3 regions of the Zoogloea sp. GW822-FHT05C07 genome follow, and region 1 is predicted to be linked to each of the others. Evidence: riboswitches for the same ligand, from Rfam matches in the RefSeq annotation. Region 1 holds a riboswitch; each other region holds the start of a gene.
The links. Region 1 has a riboswitch for cobalamin ahead of AC3QL2_RS11235 (TonB-dependent receptor domain-containing protein). Riboswitches for the same ligand answer to the same signal wherever they lie in the genome.
Positions count from the first base shown of each region.

Region 2: linked by a shared signal. The riboswitch ahead of AC3QL2_RS18085 (energy-coupling factor ABC transporter permease) and the one ahead of AC3QL2_RS11235 (TonB-dependent receptor domain-containing protein) in region 1 are both predicted to bind cobalamin.
Region 3: linked by a shared signal. The riboswitch ahead of AC3QL2_RS24150 (ribonucleoside-diphosphate reductase subunit alpha) and the one ahead of AC3QL2_RS11235 (TonB-dependent receptor domain-containing protein) in region 1 are both predicted to bind cobalamin.

Region 1 is NZ_CM179510.1:2,383,325-2,393,029, reverse strand. Features, by position in the region: gene AC3QL2_RS11290 (PqiB family protein) at 1-475, opposite strand, end outside; gene AC3QL2_RS11285 (paraquat-inducible protein A) at 468-1,112, opposite strand; gene AC3QL2_RS11280 (paraquat-inducible protein A) at 1,109-1,738, opposite strand; gene AC3QL2_RS11275 (hypothetical protein) at 1,806-2,276, opposite strand; gene AC3QL2_RS11270 (alpha/beta fold hydrolase) at 2,397-3,239, opposite strand; gene AC3QL2_RS11265 (GNAT family N-acetyltransferase) at 3,301-3,822, opposite strand; gene cobC (alpha-ribazole phosphatase family protein) at 3,878-4,429, opposite strand; gene AC3QL2_RS11255 (adenosylcobinamide-GDP ribazoletransferase) at 4,414-5,184, opposite strand; gene cobT (nicotinate-nucleotide--dimethylbenzimidazole phosphoribosyltransferase) at 5,219-6,265, opposite strand; gene AC3QL2_RS11245 (protease inhibitor I42 family protein) at 6,374-6,682, opposite strand; gene cobU (bifunctional adenosylcobinamide kinase/adenosylcobinamide-phosphate guanylyltransferase) at 6,792-7,340, opposite strand; cobalamin riboswitch at 7,444-7,690, shown strand; gene AC3QL2_RS11235 (TonB-dependent receptor domain-containing protein) at 7,823-9,637, shown strand; gene AC3QL2_RS11230 (FecCD family ABC transporter permease) at 9,700-9,705, shown strand, end outside.
Region 2 is NZ_CM179510.1:3,895,008-3,904,712, forward strand. Features, by position in the region: gene AC3QL2_RS18050 (cobalamin biosynthesis central domain-containing protein) at 1-83, opposite strand, end outside; gene cobI (precorrin-2 C(20)-methyltransferase) at 144-923, opposite strand; gene cbiE (precorrin-6y C5,15-methyltransferase (decarboxylating) subunit CbiE) at 920-2,230, opposite strand; gene AC3QL2_RS18065 (cobalt-precorrin-5B (C(1))-methyltransferase) at 2,217-3,368, opposite strand; gene AC3QL2_RS18070 (precorrin-8X methylmutase) at 3,377-4,051, opposite strand; gene AC3QL2_RS18075 (sirohydrochlorin chelatase) at 4,059-4,973, opposite strand; gene cobM (precorrin-4 C(11)-methyltransferase) at 4,970-5,770, opposite strand; gene AC3QL2_RS18085 (energy-coupling factor ABC transporter permease) at 5,770-6,396, opposite strand; cobalamin riboswitch at 6,586-6,803, opposite strand; gene AC3QL2_RS18090 (hypothetical protein) at 7,070-8,014, shown strand; gene AC3QL2_RS18095 (sensor histidine kinase) at 7,997-9,436, opposite strand; gene AC3QL2_RS18100 (response regulator) at 9,433-9,705, opposite strand, start outside.
Region 3 is NZ_CM179510.1:5,263,616-5,273,320, forward strand. Features, by position in the region: gene AC3QL2_RS24135 (OmpP1/FadL family transporter) at 1-848, opposite strand, end outside; gene AC3QL2_RS24140 (TetR/AcrR family transcriptional regulator) at 1,171-1,863, opposite strand; gene prpF (2-methylaconitate cis-trans isomerase PrpF) at 2,009-3,250, shown strand; cobalamin riboswitch at 3,376-3,575, shown strand; gene AC3QL2_RS24150 (ribonucleoside-diphosphate reductase subunit alpha) at 3,709-6,495, shown strand; gene AC3QL2_RS24155 (ribonucleotide-diphosphate reductase subunit beta) at 6,492-7,562, shown strand; gene AC3QL2_RS24160 (Hsp70 family protein) at 7,672-9,705, opposite strand, start outside.

The DNA.
Region 1 (9,705 bases):
AACTGACCACCGGCGCCTCCGGCAGCGCGACGAACTCGCGCCGCGGCTCGGCCGACTTGCCCACGTCCATGCCCACGTGGGCACCCGCCAGCAGCGTGTCGAGACCCGAGATGGAGCCGCCGGAAACCCGCGCACTGACCACCCAGAAACGCGTGTCGTCCACCAGCAGGCGAGACGCCTGGCGGGCCAGCTGGGCGGTGGCGATCACATGGCTGCCGTCCTCGGCGAGGGCCACCGCGGTAATCTGACCGACATCCACGTCGCGGTACTTGATGCGCGTCTTGCCGGGCTCCAGGCCGGTACCGGTGTCGAACTGGATGGTGATCACCGGCCCCTGCTCGTAGTAGCCGCGCACCGCCAGGAACAGGCCGATCAGCGCCGCCACCAGCGGGATGATCCATACCAGCGGAACGCGGAAACGGCGCGGACTCTCCACGACGGCGGTCGGCAGGGAGGGCGGCAGCGGGTCAGTCATGGTCGGCGGTTTCAGAATCGGTGAGGGGGTCCCAGATCAGGCGCGGATCGAATGTCAGCGCGGCAAACATCGTCAGCACGATCACCGCGCCGAAGGCCACCGCGGCCGGGCCGGCATCGACGGTGGCCAAACCCCGGAACTGTACCAGCGCCACCAGCAGCGTGATGACATAGATGTCCAGCATCGACCAGCGCCCGACGAATTCGACCACGCGGTACAGGCGGGCACGCTGCATCACGCGGTGACGGGAACGCATTTGCACGGACGCGGTGAGGTACCCCAGCGCCAGGATCTTCAGCAGCGGCACCACCACGCTGGCGAAGAAAACCACCAGCGCCAGCGGCCACTGGCCGTCCCGCCACAGGAAGATCACCCCGCTCATGATGGTGTCGACCTGGTGGTTGACCGGCGACGAAGTGACCATGATCGGCAGCAGGTTGGCGGGCAGATAGAGCAGCGCCGCGGCGACGAGCAGCGCCCAGGTCGTGTTGATGCTGGCCGGCTTGCGCTGGTGCAGCGGCGCCGCGCAGCGCGGGCAGCGCGACCGCTGGTTCGCGTCCGGCGGCGCCTGCGCCAGCTGGCCGCACACGTGGCAGCTCAACAGGCCGGCCTGGCGGGCGGTGAGTGCGGGTTTCATGCGCCCTCAGGATGGCTCATCCGCCACAACACGCGGCGGTCGAAAGCCCGCCCGGCCAGCGTGAGGATCAGGATCAGCGCCGCGGTGGCCCAGAAGGCCGTGCCGAGGATCACCGAGCCCGAGTGGGCCAGCTTGACCAGCGACACCAGCATGCCGAGCACGAAGACTTCCATCATGCCCCACGGCCGCACCGACAGCACCAGGCGGAAGAAGGTAACCAAGCGCGGCGAGCGGCGGCCGAGGCGCAGCGGCACCAGGACCAGCAGGATCATCAGCATTTCGAGCAGCGGGAACAGCTGCGCGGTGACGAAGACCAGCGCCGACACCGGCTGCATGCCGATGTGCCACAGGTTGCGCACCGCGGCGAACAGCGTCACCTCGGCGTAGCGCCCCTGCAGCTCAAGGCCGATCAACGGAAAGGCATTGGCCAGCACATACAGGATAGCCGCCGTCAGCGTGTAGGCCAGCGTACGGTCCAGGCTGTCCGGCGGGTTGCGCGCCAACTCGGCGCCGCAGCGCACGCAGCGGGCCGTCTCGCCGGGGGCGATGGGCACGTCGTGCTGCAGCAGGTCGCACTCATGGCAGGCGACCAGCGGCGCGGGCAGGTTCGGTGAATCGGCGGGCATGGGCGGGCCACGGACAATGGCTATCCATTGTGCGGTGCACGGCCAGCCCCTGCAAGATCGGGGCCGCTCAGCGCACCGGAGTCGCGGCCTTGATACTCCCCGGGGCCTGTGCCGGACCGGCCGCCGCATCGCCCGGACGGGACGGGACGGCTGGAGCCGGTGCAGACTGCGGGACCACCGCCAGCACAATGGGCGCGTTACTGTCCCGCTGGCGCAGGATCACCCGGTCGGCGAGCACTCGCTCGACACGCAGGTCCTCGTGGTAGGCCTGGCCTTCGGAAACCATCTCCGGCGGCCGCCCGTTGTCAGACAGAATGGCCACCCCGGCCGTCACCCCGTTACCGACGATGGCGCCCTGCGCGACCAGGCCCATCGCCTCGGCAGTCGGCGGCGGCAGATCCTCCTCCTGATAGGCACCCAGCTCGCCCACACTGATCCAGCCGGCCTCTTCAGCGATCCACAAGCCCGCCACGATCAGCACCCCGATGGCCAACAGCACGCGCCGTACGTCGGCCCCATCCACTCCGATCATCATCATCCCCCCTTTCTTCTTCGGGACCCCGCCGCACCGCGTTGCCCAATGACAGTCCCGATTGCATGACGACAGCAGCATTCGACGGCTAGTTTAACGCCGGCCAGCTGTCGACTTCCCTTCAGCTTAGCCTGCAGATTGAGCGGCGACGAAATCCAGCACGTCGCGCACGAAACGCTCCCGCTCCCACAGATGGGGCGCGTGATCGACGCCCTCGTAGATGTGCAGCAGCGCGTCCGGGATACGCTGCTGCACGAAACGCGCGGTACCCGTGGAGTAGAAGTTGCTCGCCCCGCCATAGACCAGCAGCGCTGGCACCGGAATGGCCTGCAGCACGTCCCGGTAGTCGGCAGCGGTCAGGCTGCGCCAGCACTCGATCAGCGGCCCGGGCTCGAGGGCCTGCAGGCGCTGGCGGGCGGTCTGGATGCCGTTGCCGTTCTCGGCGTACTTGGTACGGGCCCGCTCGTTGTGGCCGTCGGCCGCCAGGCGCAGCACCGCCTCGGCGAAGTCCCGCTGCAGTTCGCCGATGAAGGCCGCGTTGCGGCCAGCGTCGAAATCCCCGTAGATGCCGCTCTTCCAGTCGTCGTCGGTGACGAGACGCGGCGACTGGTCGATGAAGACCAGCCGCGACAGGCGGGCGGCACCGAAATCGCGCAGGTATTGCCACAGGGTCAGCGCGCCCATCGAGTGGCCGACCGCCACCACCTGGTCGAGGCGGTAGTGGTCGAGCAGGTTCTGCAGGTCGCGTGCCATGCGCGCGACGGTCGGCACGGTATCGGTCCGCAGCCCGTGCCCGCCGTGGCCGCGGGCGTCCCAGCGATACACGCGGAAGCGGGCCTCGAAGGCTTCGATGAAGGGGTTCCAGTCCCGATGGGTGGACGTCCAGCCATGCAGCAACAGCAGCGGCGGGCCATCGCCGGAGGTCTTCAGGTGCAGCTTTTCGCCGTCGTCGGCAAGGAAGTGGTCCATGTCCATGGGCCCGGCAGAATTCGGTGGATGCCGGAGTGTAGCGGACAAATATGATGAATGATCACCCGTCCACCGGCTGCAGCGGGGTTTCCAGGCGGCGCTGGTAGAAGCCCACGTCGAGCCAGCGACCGAACTTGAAACCGACTTCCGGCAGCGTGCCCGCATGGGCGAAACCGAGCTGTTCGTGCAGCGCGATGCTGCCAGCGTTGGCCATGTCGATGACGCCCACCAGCAGGTGGTAGTCCTGCGCCGTGGCCGCCTCCACCAGACGCTCCAGCAGGGCCCGCCCGAGGCCCTGGCCGCGCTGTTCGCGGTGCACATAGACCGAATGCTCGACGGTGTACTTGTAAGCCGGAAAGGCGCGGAAAGGGCCGTAGCTGGCAAAGCCCAGCAGCGTGCCGGCCTCGTCCACCGCGCCGATCACCGGGTAGTTGCCGGCTGTCTTGGCGGCGAACCAGGACGTCATGCTGTCGCGGCTGCGCGGCTGGTAGTCGTAGAGGGCGGTAGAAGTGGCGATGGCCTCGTTGAAGATGGCCAGGATCGCGTCGCCGTGCTCGGCGAGGGTGCAGGCAATGAATTGCATCGGTGGAACACGGGCTGTGGACACAGCCCCGATTGTGCCCCAGCCCGCCGTCTGCTCAGCGGTTGAACCAGCGCAGCAGCGTGCCCCAGTCGTGGAGGTCCAGGCGGGTCACCTCGCCGCACGCGAAATCCAGGCCGAGCCAGTGTTCCGGCGGCAGCTTGAGCAGGTGGCCGGCCAGCGCGCGCAGCGGGCCACCATGGGCGACCACCACCGCGGCGGGCGGCGGTGCGGCCTGCAACTCAGCGAGAAAATCGTGGACGCGGGCCGCCATCTGGCGCGGCGACTCGCCGCCCGGCGGCGCGAAATCCAGCGGTGCGTCAGCCCACGCGTCGAGTGCGGCGCGGCCGATGTCGTCGTAGCTGCGCCCTTCCCACTCGCCGAAGTGGATCTCCTTCAAACGCGGTTCGAGCCGCGGCGTACCGAAGGCTTCAGCCAGCAGGCGAGCGCGGGCCAGCGGGCTGGCGTACAGCGCGAAGTCGGCCGGCAGCAGCGGACGCAGGCGCGCCGCCACATCGGCGGCGGACTCGGCCAGCCCCAGGTCGGTCTGGCCATAGCAGATCCCCGGCGCCACGGCGGGCCGGGGATGGCGGATCAGGTAAAGCTCCACGCGGCGAGCATCCCCAGGTAGATGGCGATTTCGGCGAGCTGCTGGGTGGCGCCCAAACAATCACCGGTATAACCGCCGAGCCGGCGGGCAAACTTGCGCGCCGCGGCCACCGCCACCACTGCGGCGACGAGCAGCGCGGCCAGCGCCTCCAGCGGCGTCAACAGCAACAGCGGCACGATGCCGGCCAGCGTGGCGATGCCCAGCTCGGTGGCGCTCGGGCGGCGCGCCACTGGCGCCGACTTGGCGCTGTCGTCGCTGCGCGCGTAGTCGAGCACCGCCATTACGCTCACCGCGGCAAGGCGCGACAAGGGATGAGCCACCAGCAGCGCGGCGATCACCGGGTAGTCGTCATCGGCGCCCAGATCGGCGAGGGCCAGGTATTTGGCGAGCAACAGCAGCACCAGGCCGATGGCGCCGTAGCTGCCGATCCGCGAGTCCTTCATGATCGCCAGCGCCTGGTCCTTGGTCCACCCGCCACCGAGGCCGTCGCAGGTGTCGGCCCAGCCGTCCTCGTGGAAGGCACCGGTGGCGCGGACGGTCGCCGCCATCGCCAGCACCACCGCCAGATCCACCGGCAGCAGCTGCGCCGCCAGCCAGTAGGTCGCCGCGCCGATCAGGCCGATCAGCCAGCCGACCAGCGGCAGATAGCGCGCCGCGCGGCCCAGCTTGTCCGGCGCGAAGTCCACCCAGCCCGGCACCGGCAGGCGGCTGAAGAACGCGATGGCGATGAAGATCAGCTCGAGCTGGGCGCGGATCATGACGATGCGGCGGACTGGCGGCCGGCGGGGTTCACGCGTCCTTGCCGCTGACGCCGGCGGATTCGAAGCTGGCCATTTCGTTGAGGAAATTGACCGCCGCCTGCACCAGCGGGAAGGCCAGCGCGGCGCCGGTGCCCTCGCCGAGGCGCAGGTCGAGCTGGACCAGCGGCGCGGCGCCCAGGTGGGCCAGCTGCACGGCGTGGCCAGGCTCTTCGGAACGGTGCGCGAACACGCAGTAGTCGATGATCTCCGGCGCGATCTCGTAGGCCACCAGCAGCGCGCTGGTGACGATGAAGCCGTCGATCAAGAGCAGCATGCCGGCTTCGGCGGCGCCGAGCATCGCACCGGCCATCATCGCGATCTCCAGGCCGCCGTACTCGGTCAGCGCTTCCAGCGGATCGCCACGGCGCCCGCCGCGGGCCACCGCCTTGGCCAGCAAGGCGCGCTTGCGCTCCAGGCCGGCGTCGTCGAGGCCGGTGCCGCGGCCGATCACCACGTCCAGCTCGGTGCCGGTGAGGCAGTGGGTCAGCAGGGACGCGGCGGCGGTGTTACCGATGCCCATCTCGCCGAAACCGATCACGTTGCAGCCGTCGGCGGCCAGGCCGCGGGCCAGCTCGCGGCCACGAGCCAGCGCGGCGTCACGCTGGGCGACGGTCAGCGCCGGCTCTTCCAGGTAGTTGGCGGTGCCCGGCGCCACCTTGGCGTCGATCAGGCCGGGACGGTTGCCGAAGTCGTGGGCCACGCCGGCATCCACCACCGTCAGGCCCATGCCCATCTGGCGTGCGAAGACGTTGATTGCGGCGCCGCCGGCGAGGAAATTCTCGACCATCTGCCAGGTCACGTCCTGGGGATAGGCGGACACGCCGGCCTTGGCCGCGCCGTGGTCACCGGCAAACACCAGCATGTGCGGCCGGCGCAGCTCGGGGCTGAGGGTCTGCTGGATCAGGCCGATCTGGCGGGCCAACGGCTCGAGGCGGCCGAGGGCGCCGAGGGGCTTGGTCTTGGTGTCGATGCGCTGCTGCAGCGCGGGGGCGAGAGACTGGTCGGGACGGACGATGGCGTAGGTCATGGGACGCATCTGCGGACGGTGTCGAGGCCGCGGATGCTAGGACGCCCAAACCATTTGTTCAAGCGCCAACGCGCCTGGACAGCCGCCCCGCGATATCCGCCGGACGGCCGGGAAGCCTTAATTGGCGCGGTTTTGCCGACCCATGGAACGGACCTGCAGGACGACCCGGCGGCTGTTGCGCACCTCGCGCTCCCACGCGCGCTTTAGCACGAAACGCAGTTCGTAGTCGCCGGCCACCTCGCCGATCACCGAAAAGACCTGGCTGCCGTCGCACGGCTGCGCGGCCGTCGCCTGGCTTTCCTCAAGGCAGACGCGGACCGCGCCGTTGGCGCCGTCCACGTACCAGGTGGCGCCGCTGCCCGGATAGGACGGCAGCGCGATGCGGCAGATCTGCCCGACGTTGCTGGCAAGGCGTTGAGTGCTCATGGTGTGGATTCCCGTTTGCTTTTTTTAGGGGATCCATGGTGCCCTGCAGCAAGCTGACACCGCTATGCGGCGGGACATGACCGGGCTGTGACCTATTACCGCCCGGCCCTCAGGCCCCCTTGAGGATCAGCGGCAGGCCCGCGGCGACGAAAGTCACCCGTCCGCAGAGGGCGGCCACGGCCTGGTTGAGGCGCCCGGCCTCGTCGCGGAACAGGCGGCCCAGCGGGCTTTCCGGCACCAGGCCGAGGCCCACCTCGTTGGCGACGAAGATCACCCGCCCCGGCAGCCGCGGAATCAGTTCGAGCAGGGCCGAGCGCTCGCGGGCAAAGGCCGGCAGCAACTCGGCGCCGGCAGCGGGCGGCAGGTTCTCAGCCCCGTCGAGCAGGTTAGCCAGCCACAGGGTCAGGCAATCGACGACCACGCAGCGCTCCGCCGACGCCGTCGCCTGCAGCGCCTCCGCCAGCGCACGCGGCGCTTCGACGACGTTCCAGCCGGCGGGGCGGTCGACCTGGTGGCGGGCGATGCGCACGCGCATCTCTTCGTCCAGCGCCTCGGCGGTGGCGATCACATGCACGGCCAGGCCGCTGGCGGCGGCAGCCTGCTCGGCGTGGCGGCTCTTGCCGGAACGGGCGCCGCCCAGGATAAATTCAGATGACATAAGAAGGCTCCAGTTGATTGACGTAAACGTCAACCAAATTCGGGAAGTGACTGATTTTGGTGGTATTATCGCCGCCGTTGTCGCCACAGGGCCGAATCGGTCCGGCGACACGCGTGCTCCAGGTGCTCCAGCGGCCATCCAGGCCAGGAGTTAAACGGGAAACAGGTGCGCGTCCTTCCACGGAAGCCGCAATGCCTGTGCTGCCCCCGCAACGGTAAGCAAGCGCCAGACGCATCACACAGCCACTGGGCCCACCGGGCCTGGGAAGGCGATGCGTCCTGTCCGGTCGGCATTGTGCCGCACCGGCTCGGCTTGTGAGCCCGGATACCGGCCTCGATCACACAACAGCGGAAGTGCCACGGGGTGGTGGCAATGCGCGCGGCCGTGATCCTGTCCGGCCTTCTGCGGCTACTCCCCGGCATTTCCAGACGCAATCCACCCGAGTCGGCGGGGACGCCACCGGGTCCGGGAGAACCTGACAGATGATCATCCGCCTTTCCACCGCCGCCCTCGCGGTCGCTTCCGCCTTCCCCGCCATTGCGCTGGCTGCGCCGGCCGAGCAGCCCACCGTCGTCGTCACCGCCACCCGCCAGGCCCAGCGTGCCGACGAGTCGCTGGCCGACATCACCGTCATCGAGCGCGAGCAGATCGAACGCGCCGGCTCGACCTTCTCGCTGCCCGAACTGCTGGCCCGCCAGCCCGGCATCCAGATGGCTTCCAGCGGCGGCCCCGGCAAGGCCACCGACATCTTCATCCGCGGCGCCAGCCCGCGCCAGACCCTGCTGATCGTGGACGGCATGCGCCTCGGCTCGACGACCCTCGGCACGCCGAGCTGGCAGGACATCCCGCTGTCGCAGATCGAGCGCATCGAAATCGTCCGCGGCCCGGCCTCCGCGCTGTATGGCGCAGATGCCATCGGCGGCGTGATCCAGATCTTCACCCGCAAGGGCGAAGGCGCACCGAAGGTGGACGCCTTCGTCGGCATCGGCAGCTACGGCACCCGCGAAACCTCGGTCGGCGTGTCCGGCGGTACCGACAAGCTGTCCTACTCGGTGCGCGGCGGCTATGCCGAGAACGATGGCTACAGCGCCATCTACAGCAAGGCCAAGCAGCCCTTCTACTACAACCCGGACAAGGATCCGTACCGCAACAGCAACTTCTCCGCCAACCTGGGCTATCGCCTGACGGACGGCCATGAAGTGGGTGCCTCGATCCTCTACGCCACCAGCCGCAACCACTACGACTCGGGCGTCGGCTTCGACAACTACAACAACAATATCCAGAACGCCTGGAACCTGTTCACCCGCAATCGCCTCACGGACGTGTGGACCAGCACCGTGCGCTTCGGCCAGTCGGTGGACGATTCGAAGGACTTCGCCTCCTACGCCCCCAACGGCGCGTCGATCAAGACCACCCAGCAGCAGTTCATGTGGCAGAACGACATCCGCCTGCCGGTCGGTACCCTGCTCGCCGCCTACGAGAACCTGCACCAGAAGGCCGTCAACCAGGACACCTTCGACGTCAGCCGCACGATCAACTCGGCCCTGCTCGGGTGGACCGCCGGCTTCGGCCCGCACAAGGTCCAGCTCAACGCCCGCCACGACGACAACAGCCAGTTCGGCGGCAAGACCACCGGCTACGCCGGCTACGGCTACCAGATCCTGCCGACGCTACGCGTGCAGGGCAGCATCGGCAACGCCTTCCGCGCGCCGACCTTCAACGAGCTGTACTACCCGGGTTACGGCAACGCCAACCTGAAGGCGGAAAGCGCCTACAACAAGGAAGTCGGCCTGCTGTGGGAACAGCACGGGCACAGCGTCAGCGCTACCTATTTCCGCAACCGCATCAGCAACCTGATCGTCAACGACCAGAACTTCATCCCGCAGAACGTCGGCAGCGCCCGCCTAGAAGGCATCAGCCTGGGCTACGGCGGCCAGCTCGCCGGCTTCGACATCGTCGCCAATATCGACTTCCTCGATCCGAAGGACCTGGACACCGACAAGCGCCTGCAGCGCCGCGCCAACAAGACCGGCAACCTGGCAATCAGCCGCAGCTTCGCGGCCCTCACCGTGGGCGCCGAATGGCAGGGCGCCGGCGGCCGCTACGACCGCACCAACGAGGTCAACCCAATGGGCGGCTACGGGCTGGTAAACGCCTTCGCCAAGTACGCGCTGACCAAGGAGCTGGGCCTCGAAGCACGGGCCAACAACATCCTCGACAAGCAGTACGAAACCACCTGGGGCTACAAGACGGCCGGCGCCAACGTCTTCTTCGGCGTACGCTACGCACCGAAATAAGCCCCATGCACGGAGGGACCATGGCCGACGGGCACACCGCCGCCCGACATCAACCGGTGAGCATGCGC
Region 2 (9,705 bases), 1.5 Mb from region 1:
ACGCGGCCGGCCAGCGCGATGCCGTGGCGGGTGATGGAGACGACCGCGATGCGGCTGGTGGAGAAGGGCAGGTGCTGGGACATGCTCGGGGTTCCGTTGGGGAGGCGTTCTTCTGGTTGATTTTTGTTGGCTATGCCGGCCGCTCAGGCGGGGGCGACGGCTGCGTGCTTGCGGCAGCCACGGCGCAGTTCGCCGCGGACCCGCTTGGGGTTCTGCACCAGCATCAGGGACAGGTAATTGACCTTCTGTCCGGCCAGGCTGGCCACGTCGCGGACGATGCGTTCTTCCGGTGAGCCGACCTTCTCGATGAAGCAGCTGGTGGCGAGCAGGCCGCGGCGGGTCAGCAGGTCCAGGATCTCGTCGAGTAGCGGTTTGACCTTCAGCAGCACCAGCGTGTCGAACTCGTCGAGCAGGCGCTCGACCACCGGCACGCCGTAGGCGGCGGGGATCACCGCGAAGGTTTCATCCTCCTCGGCGAGGGACAGGCCGGTGCCGGCTGCGGCGGCGGCGAAGGAGCTGACGCCGGGGATCGTTTCCACTTCGACGTCCGGCGCCAGCTCGCGCACTACGCGGGCCAGGTGGCCGAAGGTGGCGAAGGTGGAGGCGTCGCCTTCGACGAGGAACACCAGGTCGCGGCCTTCGCGCAGCAACTCGACGGTGCGGCTCGCCGCGCGGGACCAGGCCTTGGCGAGGGCGACCGGATCGCGGGTCATCGGAAAGACCAGCGCTTCGGCATCCTCGGGCACGGCCAGGCCGCCGCGTTCGACGATGCCGAGGGCGTAGGAGGATTCCTCGGCCTTCTTCACCGGGTACAGCCAGCGGGCGCCGGACTGCAGCGCGGCCCAAGCGCGGCGGGTGATGAGTTCGGGATCGCCGGGGCCGAGGGAGGCGCCGATCAGGCGCCCGAGGCGGGGAGCGGTCATTGCGGGTTTCCTTGCTGTTGGGGCGCGGCCGGGGTGGCCGAGACGATCCACACCGGGTTCTGCGCGGCGAGGCGGTGCATGTCGAGGATGGGCTGGCTGCGGGCGGCCTGCAGCTGGACCACATCCCACGTTGCACCGGCGGCGCTGAGCGCGGCGGTGGCGGTGGCCAGGTTCTCGAGCGTCACGAAGTTCATCACCAGGCGTCCGTGCGGGCGCAGGCGGGCAAGGACCAGGCGGATCAGCTCGGCCAGTTCGCCGCCGGAGCCGCCGATGAAGACGGCGTCGGGATCGGGCCATTGATCCAGCCCGGCCGGAGCCTTGCCTTCCACCAGCGTGTAGTTGCTGGCCTTCAGGCGGCGGGCGTTCTCACGGGCGTTGTCGGCGTCGCCGGGGTTCTTCTCGATGGCCCACACGTGGCCGTCGTAAGCCAGGCGGGCGGCTTCGAGGCCCACCGAGCCGGAGCCGGCGCCGATGTCCCACACCCGGCTTCCGGGGCGCAGGCCCAGCTTGGCGAGGGACAGGGCACGGGCTTCCTGCTTGGTGATGAGGCCTTTCTCGGGGGCGCGCTGCACGAAGTCGGCATCGTCGAAGCCGAAGGTGGCGCGGCTGTCGGGCGGCGTGATGCGCTCCAGCACGACGATGTTCGGATCGGGGAAGTCCATGCCGGCGGCGTCGCCCAGCGGCAGGTCGGCAAACAGGGTTTCGTCCGGCAGGCACAGGCGGGCAGCGACCGACAGGCGGAAGTCGTCCTTGTGGCCGGCGGCGATCAGCGCCCGGGCAATGCGCGCCGGGTTGTTGTCAGGGCCGGTAAAGGCGCCGATCAGCGTATGCCGGGAGGCGGCGCGGACGAGCGGGTAGAGGCCGTGCTCGGGCGTTGCGCCGACCTGCCATTCGCCAGCGTCGCGGCTGTGCACCGAGGCGATGGCGGCGGCCTGCCAGCATTTCCTGAAGCGGGCGAAGGCCAGTTGCAGCGTGGACACGGCGGGGCGCACGGTAATGGCATCTGCTCCGAGCTTGCCGGCCAGGAAGCTGGCGATGCCATGGCACAGGGGGTCGCCGGTGGCCAGCACGGCGCTGGTGTGGCCGGCGCCGCGCGCCGCACGGACCCATTCCGGGACACGGCCGAGCTGGCCGTCCATATCTCGCAGTTCCACCCTGGGAGGGAGGTAGGGGGCCACGAGATCCAGCGTGCGGCGGGCGCCGATGAGGAGATCGGATTCGATGAGGACGGTGCGGGCCGGGTCGCCCAGGCCGAACCAGCCGTCATCGAGGATGCCGACGATGCGGCACTGCTCAGGCGAGTTCATGTTCTTCGACGGTGACGATGGGCACGCCTTCGAAATTGCAGGCGAGCACGGTGAGACGGTGGGGGCCGGGGTAGCGCTCGCGCAGGCTGCGGATGGCGCGCTCGGCGAGGGCCCGGTGGAAGGCGACGGTGAGGTTCAGCTCGGCCAGTCGTTCGGCGGCGAAGCGGGCCGTTTCGGCGGCGCGGATCTCCTCCACCAGGTCGGGCGGGGCGCCGACTTCGGCGGCGGCGCCGGCGATCAGCTCCCGGTCGACCTCTTCGCGCCAGGCGTGGGTGACCGACAGGCCCTGGGCGATTTTGGTGAGCTTGCCGACCATCGCGCCGACGATGATGTGCTGCATGCCTTGTTTGACGGCGGTCTGGAAGGCCGCTTTGACGAAGTCGCCCATCTGCACGAAGCAGGCTTCGTCCAGCTCCGGGAAGCTGCGCATCGCGCATTTCTCGGTGCGACCCCCGGTGGTGAACACCACGCTGGTCTGCCCCTGGTTGGCGGCCACGTCCACCGCCTGCACCACGCTGGCCCGGAACGCTGCAGTTGAGTAGGGACGCACGATGCCGGTGGTGCCGAGGATGGAGATGCCGCCGAGGATGCCGAGGCGGGCGTTGAGGGTCTTCTTGGCCATCTCCTCGCCGCCGGGCACCGAGATGGTCACTGCGATGCCGTCGCCGGCTTCCAGGATGGGAGCGCCGGCGGCACGCACGTTGTCGGTGATGTTGCGGCGCGGCACCGGGTTGATGGCCGGGCCGCCCACGTCGAGGCCGAGGCCGGGCTTGGTGACGGTGCCGACGCCTGGCCCACCGCGCAGCACGATCTGGCCGGCGGCGCCGGGCAGGAGCTCGACTTCGGCGGTGAGGTGGGCGCCGTTGGTGGCGTCCGGGTCGTCGCCGGCGTCCTTGATGCTGACCGCGCGGGCGTGCAGGCCGTCGGTCCACCCTTCCGTGATGGAAAAGCGCACCCGCTGGGTGTTGGGCAGCACGCATTCGATCGCCTCCGGCACCCGGCCCTGGACCAGCCCGAGGGTCGCAGCGGCGGCGGCGGCGGCGGAGTTGGCGCCGGTTGAGAAGCCCGTGCGGTTGCCGCGATCCCGCTTCGGATCGCCCTTGCGGACCTTCTCGGGGAGGGTGTGACCTGCAGCCATCGGTGGCCTCAGGCGGCCTGGCGCTGGCGCTCTTCGGCCAGGCCCAGGATGGCGTGGATGGCCGCGACGACCAGCGTAGAGCCGCCCTTGCGACCGCGGATGGCGACCCACGGCACGTCGCCGGGCTCCATCAGCAGGTCCTTGGATTCGGCCGCCGACACGAAGCCGACCGGCATGCCGACGACCAGGGCCGGGCGGACGCCTTCCTCGCGGATCAGCCGGACGACCTCGATCAGTGCCGTGGGCGCATTGCCGATGCCGACGATGGCGCCGTCGAGGAGGCCATGCCGGTGGGCCTTGCGCATGGCCTGCACGGCGCGCGTGGTGTCCTCGGCCTGGGCGGCGGCGATCACGTCCGGGTCGGAGATGAACTGGTGGGTCGTCATGCCGAAGTGGGCTAGGCGCGGCTTCGACAGGCCGACGCAGATCATCTCCACGTCGGCGACGACTGGCGTGTTGCCGGCCAGGATGCGCTCCAGCCCGGCCTGCATGGCCTGAGGGTGGAAGGCGGTGAGGCCATTGAACTCGAAGTCGGCGTTGGCGTGGATCATCCGCCGCACCAGCGGCCATTGCTCAGTGCTGTAGGCGTGGGGGCCGGCTTCCCGGTCGATGATCGCGAAGGAGTCGTGCTCGATGGCGCGGCCGGCGGCGGTGAGCTGTTCGGTGACGGTGTTGGCGCTCATGGCGGGCTCAGGCGTGGGCGTGTTCATGGGGGTGGTCGTGGCCATGCTCGTGGTCATGGTTGTGGCCGCAGCCGGCATGGCCGGTGTGGGTGTGGCTGTGGTCGTGGAGGTGCTCGGCTTCGGCCGCCTGGCGGTACTTGCAGCCGTCGCATTCGAGCAGGCCGCCCTCCGGCAATTCGGCGCCGGCCACGCGGGCGTCGAGCAGGTCGAAGATGCCCTTGTCGAAACCGAAGTGGGTGCCCAGCGCAAAGGCGACCTGCGGGTACTGCTGGCGCAGGCGCTCCAGTTGGGCCTGGATGCGCTCGATCAGCACGCCGGTGAACAGGTACACCGGCACCACGCAGATCTGCGTCATGCCCAGGCGCACCTGGCGCTGGACGATGGTTTCGAGGCGCGGCCAGGTGACGCCGGTGAAGGCCAGGTCCACCAGCTCGTGATCGTTGTCCTCGAAGAGCCAGCGTGCCATGCGGGCCAGTTCGCCGTTGGCGCCGGCGTCCGACGAGCCGCGGCCGAGGAGGACCACGCCGGTGGTCTGGGGGTCGGGCATCGCCAGGGATTTCATCAGGCGGTCGAGCTGGCCCTGCAGCACGGCGAGGATCTCGCGGCCCATGCCCAGGTGGCGGGTGCAGCCGAAGTCCACGCCGGGGTGGCGGGCGCGGGCATCCTCGATGGCGGCCGGCAGCTCCATCTTCACGTGGCCGGCGGCGTTGAGGATGAAGGGCAGCACGACGACGCGGCGGCTGTCGCGGGCGGCGCGGTCGAGGCCTTCGGCGAGCAGCACGTCGGCGTGCTCGATGAAGCACACCTCGATGCGCCAGGCCGGGTGACGTTCGCGCCACTGGGCGGCGAAGTGCAGGATTTCCTTGTTGCCGTCCCGGTTGCGGGAGCCGTGGCCGACGAGGAGCAGGGTGGTGTCGTTCATGCGGAAGTCTCTTCAGAGGCGGCCGAAGCCTTGCGGAAGCGGTGGCCGAAGGCCGGGTCGTAGAGCTTGGAGCGGGCCAGGGTCGGCCAGTCGGCGGCGCCCAGCGTGGGGCTGGCGATGATCATTGCCTGGCTGGCGATCTTCTCGGCCTGGCAGCGCTTCTTGATGTCGGCGAGGGTGCCGCGGACGATCTTCTCCTCGCCCGGCCAGCTGGCCTTCTGCACCACCACGATCGGCGCGTCCTCGGCCCAGCCGGCGGCGCGCAGCGCGCGCTGCACCGCGTGCAGCAGGGTGATGGACAGGAAGATGCACAGGGTCGTCCGGTGGGCGGCCAGTGCTTCCAGTTCTTCGCCCGCCGGCATCGGCGTGCGCCCGGCGACGCGGGTCAGGATCACTGTCTGCGTGACTTCCGGCAGCGTCAGGGTCTCGCCGGCCGCCGCCGCCGAGGCGAAGGCCGACGAGACGCCCGGCACCACCGCCCATTCGATGCCGGCGGCGGTGAGCGGGCGGGTCATCTCTACCAGCGCGCCGTACAGGCCGGGGTCGCCGGTCTGCAGGCGCACCACGGTGGCGTGGCGGGCGGTCTGGTCGAGGAGCCAGGCGCTCATCTCTTCCAGCGTCATGTCCTTGGAGTCGCGGATCTCGCAGCCGGGCGGCGCGAACAGCGTCGCCGCCTGATCCACCAGCGAGCCGGCGAAGAGGATCGCGCCGGCTTCTTCGAGCAGGCGGCGGCCCTTCACGGTGAGCAGCTCCGGGTCGCCCGGACCGGCGCCCACGAACCAGACCTTGCCAGCCATCAGGCAGCCTTCGCGGCGAAGCAGAAGCGCACCACCGGGTTGTCCTGGCGGCGGCCGATGGCCTGCAGGGCCAGCAGCGTGAAGATCGGTTCGACCATCACGATGGCGGCGTAGGACGAGGCGAAGGCCAGCCAGGCGGAGAAGGGCGTGGCGACCTCACCGATGGCAAGCCAGAAGCCGACCATCAGGGTCACGCCGCTGTAGTAGGCGGCATCGAGCTTGAGGATGCTGCGCACATCAAGCCGGGCGAGGCGCTGGCCGAAGGTGGCATGCACCAGCATCAGCGGCACGGCGAGGGACAGGGTGTTGACGCCCAGATGCACCAGGTCGGTCGGCTCGAACAGCAGGCCCTGGGCCAGCAGGCCGATGGCGAAGCCGAACAGGGCCGGCACGAAGCCGAGGGACAGGTAGATCGGCATGGCGCCGAGGAAGTGCAGTTCGGACGGGCCGACCTTGAGGTGGAAGGCCTGCATGAACAGCGTGAAGAAGACGCCGGCGATGAGCGTGCGGGCGATCAGCTGCGGCTGCTTGAGGAGGTGGATGGACTGGCTGCCGAGCAGCGCCACGGCGGCGGCGTTGGCGGCGACGATCTTGGCACTGGCGACGTACCCCGGTTCGATGTGCATGCTTGCTTTCCTTCGTGTCGATTGAACGAAGTGCGGCAGGGCAACGGGGATGTGCAGAACAAACGCATACTGACCAGGCGGGTGCGGACCTGTGGCGGCGACGGTTCCGGAAGACGGCGGAGGGAACGGGACGGCAACGGGTCTGGGCAAGCCCATCGGTCGGATCTGCCCACACCCCGGGGCCGGTACCACACCAAATCGTCACAGGCCGGTCTTCTGGCTCGCCTTCACTCTCTTCTGCCGGCCTTCCCGGGAAAAACCCAGTGGCGTGGAGCAGATTCGTCAGGCTTACAGCAGCGGGGGCTGCGCCGGAATGGTCGGGGAGAGCATGCTCACCGACGTCACCGGACTTCCCGTTTCACCTTCCCTGCAGACGCAGGGTCGGCACCCGTAACGGCGCGGAGTCTAACCGCATGTCCTTTACGCGTGCAAGCTGCCCTAGCGGAAGGCAGCGAACGATGCTGGATTTTGCCCGTTTCGGGGACAGAGTTTCCGGGACTGGGAATTTTTCACAGGGATTGGAGGGTAATCCCGCACCATTCCGGGATTGACCGGGCCCGCAGGCAGCGGAATACTTGCATCTGTAATAACCCCGGTCCCTTCCAGCGGATCAATTTCCAGTGGTGTCCTGACTTCCGTGCAACCCGATTCCTTTTTCCCTCCCGGCCGCGGCATGGCCTCGCCCTCCCTTCCGGATTCCTGTCCGGACAAGGAGCGGAGCCGACGCGAGGATACGAAGGCCGACACCCTGGATGCGGAGGCAGAGGCCCTGCTCGCCGACATCAACTCCTTCGATCTGGAGGCGGCGCGAAAACGCGTGCAGGAGATCGACTCCCGCTACAGCGGCCTGCCCCGTTCGAAGGAGACCTATCACGAGGTCCCGGGCAACGACTTCCCGCCGGTGCGCCTCGCTGGCCAGGCGGCCGCCGCGCAAAAGGACGAGGAGCCGCTGCCGACCGTACGGAGTGGCGGCTTGCTGGACCAGCTGCGCGGCGAGGTGGAGACCCGCCAGCGGGCTGCCGAAGACGCCTTCGAACGGGTCGATGCAGCCAGGACCAGCCTCGACCGGCGTCTGCGTGCGGCCTTCGAGTATTTCCACGACCTGAGCACCCAACTCAACTATCTCAAGCCCAAGGTGGCGCGCAACTATATCTTTCTGGATGCCGGCGACGCGTTCCGCAACCTGGCCTGGCTGGAAGGCTTTGCCGACTTCCGCACCCAGGCCGAGAGCGATGGTGGCCGCATCGAGCGGGTGACCTTCGGCTACACGCTGAAGGGCGGCGGTGTGCGAATCATCGAGCGCGCCGGCCATGCGGTCGAGCGCCTGCGCCAGATGCTGTTCGACCTCGGGCTGCGCTTCGAATGCGTGGAGCGGCGCAACCGCCAGCGCGAGCTGGAACTCGGCACCTTCACGGTGAACGACGAGATCAGCGTGCTGGTGGTGTGGCGGGCCGACTTCGAGACGCGCCAGGTGGTCATCGAGTCGCGCAACCTGGAGCGCTTCGGTTTCACGTCCTGTCGCGTGCCGGCGGACGCCATCGGCCCCGAGCTGCTGGACGAGTTTGGCCGGCTTGTCCTCGGCAAGGAAAACAACTTCCGTTCATTCCTCGTGCGCTGAGTCCGCCGCGTCGGCGGCGGCGAGCGGCAGGCGCACGGTAACGGCCAGCCCCGGCCGTTCGGCGGCGCCCGGCCGGGCGTCGTCCAGCTCGATCTCGCCGTGGTGGCCGAGCACGATCTCCTTCACGATCGACAGCCCCAGTCCGCTGCCCGTGTGGTCGCTGCCGGGCAGGCGGTAGAAGCGCAGGAACACCGCGTTGCGGCTGTCGGGCGGAACGCCCGGACCGTCGTCCACCACCCGCAGGCGGGCCATCGGCGGTGCGTCGGCGCCACCCGCTCGCACATCCACCTGCACCGTCACGACACCGCCGGCCGGCGTGTAGCGCAGCGCGTTGTCCACCAGGTTGGAGATCATCTCGCGCAGCAGCAGTGGCTGGCCGCGGACGATCACCGGGGCGTCGCCGCCTTCGATGCCCAGGTCGATGTCGTGCCGCGCGGCGAGCACCAGCAGGTCGATGACCACGTCCCGCGCCACCGCGGCGAGATCCACGTCCTCTTGCTTCAGCATCAAGCCGTTGATCGGCTCCGCGCGGGACAGGGACAGCAGCTGGTTGGCCAGCCGGGTAGCCTGGCCCAGGCTGCGGTGCAGGGCTTCCACCGCGTGGCGCATCTCGCCGGCGTCGTCCTGGCGCAGGGCGTATTCGGCCTGGGTGTTGAGCACCGCCAGCGGCGTGCGCAGCTGGTGAGCGGCATCGGTGATGAAGCGGCGGCGGGCTTCCAGCATCCGCCCGATGTGGTCGAGGTGGTGGTTGATGGCGCCGACCAGTGGCAGAACCTCCGCCGGCACGTCGCGGCCGTCGAGGGGCGTCAGGTCGTCCTCGTGGCGGGCGCGGATGGTCTGGCCGAGGCGGTCGATGGGCTTCACCGCGAAGATCGTGGCAAGCAGCACGACGGCCAGCGCGACCGCGATGACCAGCGCCTTGCGCGCGAATTCCCGGAAGAATAGGTGGGCCACCACCTCCTGGCGGGCGTTGGTGGTTTCCGCGACGACGATCATCACCGGCTTGGGGAACTCGGGCCGGTACAGGGGCTTGACGAGAGTCCCGATGCGCACCGATTCGCCCCGGTAGCTGCCGTCGTAGAAGATCGCCTTGTTGTGGTCGCCAGTGGGCGGCGGCGGCAGGCCTTCGTAGCCGGTGATGATGTCGCCGCCGAGGATCTGCACGCTGTAGTAGATGCGGTCGGCGCTGCCCGACTCGAAGAGTTCCAGCGCCGAGTAGGGCACGTCCACCACCACCTCGCTCTCGGTGGCATAGACGCGCTCGGCGATGCCGCGCACGGAGGCCGATAGGGAGCGGTCGTAGGCCTGGTTGGCAGCCTGCTGGGCGTCGCCATAGCTGAACCAGGCGTCCACGACCAGCAGCAGGGACAGCACGCCGACCAGCCAGAAGGTCTGGCGGCGCTTGAGGCTGAGCGTCCTCATGGTGCGTCGGTCTTTTCCGGGCCGAGCATGTAGCCCAGCCCGCGTACGGTGGTGACGCATGCGCCGGAGCCGTCGAGCTTCTTGCGCAGGCGGTGGACGTAGATCTCGATGGCTTCGGCGCGGGCCTCCTGGTCGAGGCTGAAGACCTTTTCGAACAGCGCCTCCCGCGCCAGCGGACGACCGGCACGCAGCAGCAGGGCTTCGAGCACCGCCAGCTCGCGCGGGGTCAGGGCCAGAGGGCGGCCCTCGACGCTGGCCAGGCGGCTGAC
Region 3 (9,705 bases), 2.6 Mb from region 1:
CAGCGCTCGTCGAGCTTGTGCTGGAGAGCAATGGACAAGGTGTCCGGCGTCTCGATGGAGGCGGTGATCGACCGATCGATCAGGCCCGGCACAGTCTGCGTGCCGTCCAGATCGACCTTTACCTTAGAGCGGTAGCTCACGCCCAACCGGGTGGCGTCGTCCAGCTGATACATCAGGCCGGCGTTGTAGCCCCAGGCCCGGCCATCGCCCTTGAGGCGCCCGACCGGTGCGCCGACATAGGGCGTGGCTTGTGTGAATTCGATCTTGCTGACGACGTAGTCGACGCCGACGCCAAGCGACAGTCGCTCATTGACGCGGTAGGCGACGGACGGATTGACGTTGATGTGGCGGATGCGGGTCTTCTGGCCGGAGAAGCGTCCGACGAAGGTGCTGTCGTATTCCGTCTCGTCGGCAAAGGTCGGCCCTATTCCAAGACCGAGCCGCCAGTCCGACGACAAGGCGTAGGCGTAATAGATCGCCGGTACCGCGTGCGCACCACCGCCGTTACCGCCCGAGTCACCGACCGGATGGAAGGCACCGGTGGGCGCGCCGGTCAGCGGATTGATGACCGGCATGGGCGTCGTCCCATCGTTCGTGAAACGCGTGCTGCGGTTGATCACCGTCGTTACCGCACTGAAGCTGTGGGTGCCCGACAGCATCGTCATCCCGGCCGGATTGAAATAGATCGTGCTGGCGTCCTCGGCAACGGCGGCCTGACCGGCATAGGCCGTCCCAAGCCCTGAACCGTTCTGCTCCATGAGCTGGAAGCCGGCGGCGCCTGCCGAACCGGAAAAGGCCAGCGCCGATATGAGCAGCGGGATAGCGCGGGGTTGCAGCATGTTTCGCATCAAGTCGTCTCCTTTTGTACTTTTGTAATAAGCAAGAACATCGAAACCGAAATGCACAAACGTTCGTTTTAATCGAGAGGCAAAAAAACAGCCCTGCTACACCGAAGGCTTCTTGGATCAGAACTGTTCAAACGTTCGTTTTATATTAAGGAGCCTTCATCGCGGCGGCAAGTCTTTTTTGCGTGCCGGCGATGCAGATCGTCAGATGCAGATCGTCAGATGCAGATCGTCAGATGCAGGTGGCGGAGCGCACGTCCCGGCGCTCCAGATCCGGCTCCGGCCCCTGCAGCCCGAAGCCTCGGGGAGCCAGCCGGACGGCGCGTCAGTCCGCAGCGCCCTCGAACTGCGGCAACGGCGCCCGCAAGCCGCCGAGCAGGAAGGACATCAGGCGCGGCAGCAGACGGTCGAAGCGGTCCATCTCCGTTTCATCCTCGATCTGCCAGTCGGTCACCACCCGCAGCGCATCGATGCCGGCAATCGCGAACGAGGTGGCGCCGAGCATGAAGTGGAAGCGCCAGACGATCTCGGACTTGGGCACATCCGGCAGCGCCTTGAACAGCGCCTCCTTGTAGCGCTCGACGACGGTGCGGTATTCCCGGGCGAGGAAGGTGTGGATGAACTCGGTGGGCTCCGTGAGGGTTCGCCCGAGCAGACGCAGGAAGGTCATGCCGCCGCGGGCCTCGTTGTCGGCCAGGCGCAGCAAAGTCCCGAAAAAGCCATCCACGATCTGCGACGGCTTGAGGGGCTTGCCCGCCGACTCCCGTTCCAGCGTATCGAGGATGCGCATGCGCTCATCGTTCAGCCAGTCGAGCCGCCGACGGAAGACTTCCTGCATCAAGGATTCTTTGGAGCCGAAGTGGTAATTGACCGCCGCCAGGTTGACGGCCGCTCCGCTGGTGATCTGGCGCATCGACGTCCCGTCGTAGCCGTTGGCCATGAAAAGGCGCTCGGCCGCATCAAGAATTCGTTCGCGGGTATCCGCATTGGGGGTTTCGCCAGCTTTCGGTGCAGCCACTTCTGATACTCCGTCCTCGTACAGTCGTTTGAACATAAAGTGATCCGTACATGGATGCAAGCGCCGACACGGCCGCGGATGCGCCTTTCCCCGCCTACAATGCCGCGCTGATGATTCTCCGCCGCGCACCGGCAAGGAAGCAGACATGACCCGCAGCGTCACCCATCCCGCCTTTCCGGCGCAGATCCGCATCCCCGCCACCTACATGCGCGGCGGCACCAGCAAGGGCGTGTTCTTCCGCGTAGACGACCTGCCGGAAGCCTGCCGCGCGCCGGGGCCGGCCCGCGACCGCCTGCTGCAGCGGGTGATCGGCAGCCCCGATCCCTACGGCAAGCAGATCGACGGCATGGGCGGCGCCACCTCCAGCACCAGCAAGGTGGTGATCCTGTCGAAGAGCACGCGGCCCGATCACGACGTGGACTACCTGTTCGGCCAGGTCGCCATCGACGGGGACTTCGTGGACTGGTCCGGCAACTGCGGCAACCTGTCGGCGGCCGTCGGCCCCTTCGCCATCACCGCCGGTCTCGTCGACGCGTCCCGCCTGCCGGCTGATGGCCTGGCCACGGTACGCATCTGGCAGGCCAACATCGACAAGACCATCATCGCCCATGTCCCGCTGCGGGATGGGCAAGTGCAGGAAACCGGGGATTTCGAGCTGGATGGCGTCAGCTTTCCCGCCGCCGAGGTCGCGCTGGAATTCGTCGATCCAGCTGACGAGGGTGACCGCGAGGGTGGCAACGACAGCGCCGCCCTCTTCCCGACCGGCCGCTCGGTGGACGAGCTGGAGCTGCCCGAAACCGTCATCGCCGGCGGACGCCTGCGCGCCACGCTGATCAACGCCGGCATCCCGACAATCTTCGTGAACGCCGCGGATCTGGGCTACCAGGGCACCGAACTGCAGGACGCCATCAACGGCGACGCCGCCGCGCTGGCCCGCTTCGAGGCCATCCGCGCCCACGGCGCCCTGCGCATGGGGCTGATCCGCAGCCTCGACGAAGCCGCCACACGGCAGCACACCCCGAAGATCGCTTTCGTTGCCCCGCCGGCCGATTACGTGGCCTCCAGCGGCAAAGCCGTCGCCGCCGCGGACATCGACCTGCTGGTGCGCGCGCTGTCGATGGGCAAGCTGCACCACGCGATGATGGGCACGGCGGCGGTGGCCATCGGCACTGCCGCAGCCATCCCCGGCACCCTGGTCAATCTCGCCGCGGGCGGTGGCAAGCGCAACACCGTGCGCTTCGGCCATCCGTCCGGCACGCTGCGCGTCGGCGCCGAGGCCCAGGCCACGGACAGCGGCTGGGTGGTCACCCGCGCCTCCATGAGCCGCAGCGCGCGCATCCTCATGGAAGGCTGGGTACGCGTACCGGGTGATGCGTTCCCAGCTTAGCTGGCCAGGATGGGGCGCCGCGCCACAGGGGGGCACTGCAAGCCAACCTACTATCCATTGATTACGGAGCGGTAAAAATAACTAGATAGCGGCCTCATCGATTGACATCCCCATCAATCGCCGCCTAAACTCCGCCCCGTCATTGGTTCCCCGCCAGGGGATGAAAAGGGAAGCCGGTGCGAGACCACGGTCTCAATGCCGGCACTGCCCCCGCAACTGTAATCGGCGAGTTTCGTGCCCCCACAGCCACTGGATGCGCTCCGGGAAGGCCGGCACGACACGCGGACCCGAGAGTCAGGAGACCTGCCATGGCCCAATCCTTTTGCGCTTTTGGGGCGGGGTGTCCCTGAAACGAGGAGTCTTGCCGCCGTCGTGCGGCGGGCCGCCCTGCCGGGTTCCCGCTGCCGCGCTCCAATTGCTCCCTCGGCTCTCCGCCCCCCCGGACACGGAGAACCCGCTTGCAGACCGCCATCCTGAAATCCTCGCCGAGCCACGCCGGCAGCCATGAAACCGCCGTCGCCGCGCTGCAGGTCATCCGCCGCAACGGAGCCGTCGTCACCTTCAACGCCGACAAGATCGCCGTGGCCATGACCAAGGCCTTCCTCGCCGTGGAGGGCAACGCCAGCGCCGCCTCGTCCCGCGTCCGCGAGATCGTCGGCCGCCTCACCGACACCGTACTGCGCGCCCTCACCCGCCGCCTGCCCGACGGCGGCACGGTCTCCATCGAGGACATCCAGGACCAGGTCGAACTGGCCCTGATGCGCTCCGGCGAGCACGACGTGGCCCGCGCCTACGTGCTGTACCGGGAACGCCGGTCAGCGGAACGGGCCGCCGTGCCAGTCGACAGCGCGGCCGCGACTATCCTCCACGTACTGGACGGCGAGCGCCGCATCCCCCTCGACACCGCCCGCCTGCTCGCCAACTGCCGGGCCGCCTGCGCCGGCCTGGGCGATGGTGTCAGCCCCCAGGCCATCCTCGACCACGCCCTCCGCAACCTCTACGATGGCGTTCCCCTCGCCGACGTGGACCAGGCGCTGATCCTCGCCGCGCGCGGCCTGATCGAGCGCGAACCCGGCTACAACCAGGCCACCGCGCGCCTGCTGCTGGTCAGCCTGGCGCGGGAAGTGCTGGGCCACGGCGTGCAACTCGATGCGCTGGCCGGGCTGTACGCCGAGCAGCTGCCGGAATTCGTCGGCCGCGGGATCGCCGCCGGGCTGCTCGACCCGCGCCTGGCCGACTTCGATCTAGCCCGCCTCGCCGCCGCCCTTCGCCCCGAACGCGACCTGCAGTTCGGCTACCTCGGCCTGCAGACCCTCTACGACCGCTACTTCCTGCACGTGGACGGGCGCCGCATCGAGCTGCCGCAGATCTTCTTCATGCGCGTCGCGATGGGCCTCGCCCTCAACGAGATCGACCGGGAAGCCCGTGCCATCGAGTTCTACGCGCTGATCTCGAGCTTCGACTTCATGTGCTCGACACCGACCCTGTTCAACAGCGGCACGCGCCATTCCCAGCTGTCCTCGTGCTACCTCACCACGGTCTCGGACGACCTGGAAGGCATCTACCAGGCGGTCAAGGAGAACGCACTGCTGCAGAAATACGCCGGCGGCCTCGGCAACGACTGGACCCCAGTGCGCGCCCTCGGCAGCCGCATCAAGGGCACCAACGGCCACAGCCAGGGCGTGATCCCCTTTCTGAAGGTGGTCAACGACACCGCCGTCGCCGTAAACCAGGGCGGCAAGCGCAAGGGCGCGGTGTGCGCCTACCTGGAGACCTGGCACCTGGACATCGAGGAGTTCCTCGACCTGCGCAAGAACACCGGTGACGAGCGGCGGCGCACCCACGACATGAACACCGCCAACTGGATTCCCGACCTGTTCATGAAGCGGGTGCATGAGAACGCCGAATGGACCCTGTTCTCCCCGTCGGACGTACCCGACCTGCACGAGCGCTACGGCACCGACTTCGAAGCCGCCTACGTCGCCTACGAGGCCCGCGCCGACGCCGGCGGGCTGCGCCTCTTCAAGCGCCTGCCGGCCGTTCAGCTGTGGCGCAAGATGCTCACCATGCTGTTCGAGACCGGGCACCCGTGGATCACCTTCAAGGACGCCTGCAACCTGCGCTCGCCGCAGCAGCACGTGGGCGTCGTGCACAGCTCCAACCTGTGCACCGAGATCACCCTCAACACTTCCGACAGCGAAACCGCCGTCTGCAACCTGGGTTCGGTCAACCTGCCCGCCCACCTCAAGGACGGCCAGCTCGACACCGACAAGCTGGCCCGGACCATCCGCACCGCGCTGCGCATGCTCGACAACGTGGTGGACATCAACTTCTACGCCACCCCCAAGGCCCGCCGCGCCAACCTGCAGCACCGTCCGGTGGGGCTCGGCATCATGGGCTTTGCCGACTGCCTGTACGCCCTCGGCCTGCCCTACGCCTCCGCCGAAGCGGTGGAGTTTGCCGACCGCAGCATGGAGGCCGTGTGCTACCAGGCCTACTGGGCCTCCACCGAGCTGGCCCGCGAGCGCGGCCGCTACGCCAGCTTCGACGGCAGCCTGTGGGACAAGGGCATCCTGCCGCTGGACAGCCTGGACCTGCTCGCCGAGGCGCGCGCCGGCCACCTGGACGTGAACCGGGACAGCCGCCTGGACTGGGCCGCGCTGCGCGAGCGCATCGCCCGCCACGGCATGCGCAACTCCAACTGCGTCGCCATCGCCCCGACCGCCACCATCTCCAACATCGTCGGCGTGTCGGCCAGCATCGAGCCGGCCTACCAGAACCTCTACGTCAAATCCAACCTGTCCGGCGAATTCACGGTGGTCAACGAAGCGCTGGTCCGCGACCTGAAGGCGCTGGACCTGTGGGACGAAGTGATGGTCGCCGACCTCAAGTACTTCGACGGCTCGCTGGCCCGCATCGACCGGGTGCCGGACGAACTCAAGGCCCGCTACGCCACCGCCTTCGAGATCGACCCCGCGTGGCTGATCGAAGCGGCGGCCCGCCGCCAGAAGTGGATCGACCAGGCCCAGTCCCTCAACCTCTACCTCGCCACCCCGTCCGGCCGCAAGCTGGACGAAACCTACAAGCTGGCCTGGCTGCGCGGCCTCAAGACCACCTACTACCTGCGCACCCTCGGCGCCAGCCAGATGGAAAAGGCCGGCGAACGGGAGCACACCGCGCCCGCTAGCGAAGACGCCCCGCGCTTCTGCTCCATCGACAACCCGGAATGCGAGGCCTGCCAATGAACGCCCCCTTCAACGACTGGGACACCCCCGTGCGCCCGGCCGGCGCGCCGCAGTCCGCCGCGCTGGCCCCGGTGAATGCCGCCGACAAGCGCATCGTCGGCGGTCATACCGACATCAACCAGCTCGCGCCCTTCAAGTACCCGTGGGCCTGGGAGTTCTTCCTCAAGGCCAACCGCAACCACTGGACGCCGCTGGAAATCTCCATGGCCCAGGACGTGCACGACTACCACCACAAGCTCACGTCCGCCGAGCGCCACGTCTTCGAGAACGTGCTGGCCTACCTCACCACCTCCGACATCCTGGCCATGCGCAACATCGGCCTGGCGGTGATGGAGAAGATGAGCGCCCCCGAGCTGCAGATCTACCAGGCCCGCCAGGTGTACGAGGAGGCCCTGCACACCTGGACCTACCAGCACTGCATCGAATCCATCGGCCTCGACCAGCAGGAGATCTACAACCGCTACCGGGTCGTGCCGGCCATCCACGGCAAGATCGCCCTCGCCAACCGGCGCCTGGAGCGGGTGATGCGCCCGGACTTCGACCTGCGCGAGCGGGACAATCTGCACGAGTTCGCGCTGTCCTACTTCTTCTTCGCGGCGATCTTCGAGGGCTGCTGGTTCTACAACGGTTTCTCGCCGATCTTCGCGCTGCAGCGCCGTGGCCTCATGAAGGGCGCCGCGGAACAGCTCCAGTACATCATGCGCGACGAAGTCCTGCACTGCGCCTTCGGCATCCGCGTGGTGCGCGAACTGCTCAAGGAAGAACAGCTCACCCTCGACCCCGCCGCGCTGCGCACCCTGTGGGACGAGGCCGAGGCCGCCGAGCGCGCCTACGCCGACTACATCCTGCGCGACCCGATCCTCGGCTACAACGCGGAGCTGCACACCGCCCAGTTCCGCTTCATGGCCAACCGCCGCGCCCGCCAGGTCGGCCTCGCGGAACCCTTCCCCGGCGCCGAAAGCGTGCTCCCATGGCTCGACGAACAGGCCAATCTGCGCAAGGAGAAGAACTTCTTCGAGACCCGTGTCACGGAGTACCAGACGGGCGGTGCGCTGAGCTGGGATTGAACCGTCCGCCGTCGGGCGACAGGTGATCTTTCACCCGACGACGCATGATCTTTCATCGATCCACAAAAGAAGCCCTGCATCGCAGGTGCTTCTTTCAGGAACGCGTCAGCTAGATCAAGCGCAGCCCCGCCGGCAAGGCCTCACCGAAGCTGAGGCGGCTTTCGGCCTCGTCGAGTTGGACAACTTCCCGCAGCATCGTGATCCAGCCCTGAGGCGCACGGATCGCGGTGAGGCGGCGGATCACCTCTTCGCGCAGCGCATCGGGCAGGTCGCGGCTGCGGTCACCGGTCAGACGGGCGATCTGCGCGGCCGCAAAACCGGCCTGCGGCACGGACTTCCAGTCGAGGGCCAGCATAGCCGCCAGCCACTCGGCGCCAATCTCGGGGGGCACTACCTGGTGCGCACTGCCGTATAGCGACGCCCGCGCGCCGACGCGGCCGAGCGCCCAGCACGCCTGCGCCCTTTCTGTGGGGCGCGGCAGGCGCTCCACCAGCCACTTGCCCACCTCGATGCGGTGCATCACCGGCACCCCCTCCAGCACCGCCGCCAGCCGCACCATATCCTCATAGCTGGCCTGCAGCGGTGCACGGGCGCGGCCCTCGGCGGCGGGCTCCAGATGGCCGGCCAGCACTTCCAGCACCTGCAATTGCGCAGCTTCGGGCAGCCCGCCCGCCACGCGGCGCCACAAGGTCCACCAGGCGCTCCAGTTGCGGCCCTCGTTCACGTACTGGATACCCTCGCCAAACAGCGCCCACAGCCGCTCGATACGCCACTCGTCGAGGGCCGCGCCGAGCCCCGGGCGCAGGCAGTAACCGGCCAGGTTCAGCCACATCCGCTCATGCTCCGCAGAACGGCGCCGACGCCGGGCGCGCTCGACAAGGGCGTCGAAGAGCGGACGCAGCAGCGCCGTGTCCCATTCATCCCGCGGGCCGAGCAAGCGTTCGAGACGGGCCCGCAGCTGGCGCCCGCCTTTTGGGTCCGCGTCCTTGCCCTGGCTGCCGAAGACCCCATCGATCAACGCGATGGCCTCGACGAGACCGGGAGCAGCCGGCGACGGAACCTCGGCGGCCTCGCCGCGCAACGCAAAATCCAGCTTCCAGCGTGGGCGGTCCTCACCGGTGCCGACGCAGTTCATCTCCAGGGTGCCGACCTCGGTCATCGTGGCGCTCAGGCTCACGACCACGCTGCTCTGGCGACTGCCCTGAGACGCCGGCAGCAGCGCGGCGACGGGCGGCAGATGAATGAAGTCCGCCTGGTCCGGATCGACCAGATCGCCGGCCTGCCAGGGACTGTCCCCACTGGTCGAGACAAGGTGGAAACGCACCGGCCGGCCCAGTTGCAGCGTAAAGCGGCGCTCCGGCAATACCACTTCGCGGCCAGATTCCGTGCCCCGCGGCAGCACGCAGATCGCGCTCCGCCGCGCGTCCTCCTCCAGCACCAGGAAATAGCTGCGTGCCGAGCCGCCGCCGATCGCCGGGCCCAGGCCGGTACGCGCCTCTCGCACCAGCGCAAAAGCGACGGCACCCCGAGCGACGGCCACATCGGGGGCATCGTTGTGCAGCACGCGCGGTGCGCGGCCACGCCAAGCCGTGAGCACGTCCACCAGCCGCCGGCTCAGCGCATCCGCGCGGAACACGCCGCCATTGAGCAGTACGGTATCCGGCACCGCGAGCCCGCCGCCAGACGGCGCATCAGGCCCCAGGGCCGCTCTGGCCGCACTCGCATGACGCTGCAGGAAGGCCGCCAGATGACGGGTGATCGCCGGATCGGCCGGATACGGCAGGCCGAACTCGACGATAGCCGCCCGGCGCCGCTGCGGCTGTTGGTCGGGGCCCTCGACGGGCAGGAAGCCATCGACGACCAGCGCCTCGACCTCGGCGCGGGTCAGCACGACGGAGCGCGCCGCGCCGATCAACCGGGCGCCCTCGCCGAGCAAGGTCACGCTGAGTTGCTCTGGCCCGTCGGCCGCCAGCAGCTGCTCCTTGGCTGCCCGACAGCGCTGCACCAGTTGTGCAAAGCGCGCCGCCGACAGGCGCTCGGTGCCTCCCAGGCGGCGCTCGGCAAGATGGGCGAGCGCCATGTCCATGTTGTCGCCGCCGAGCATCAGATGGTCGCCGACCCCGACGCGGGTCAGGCGCGGCAC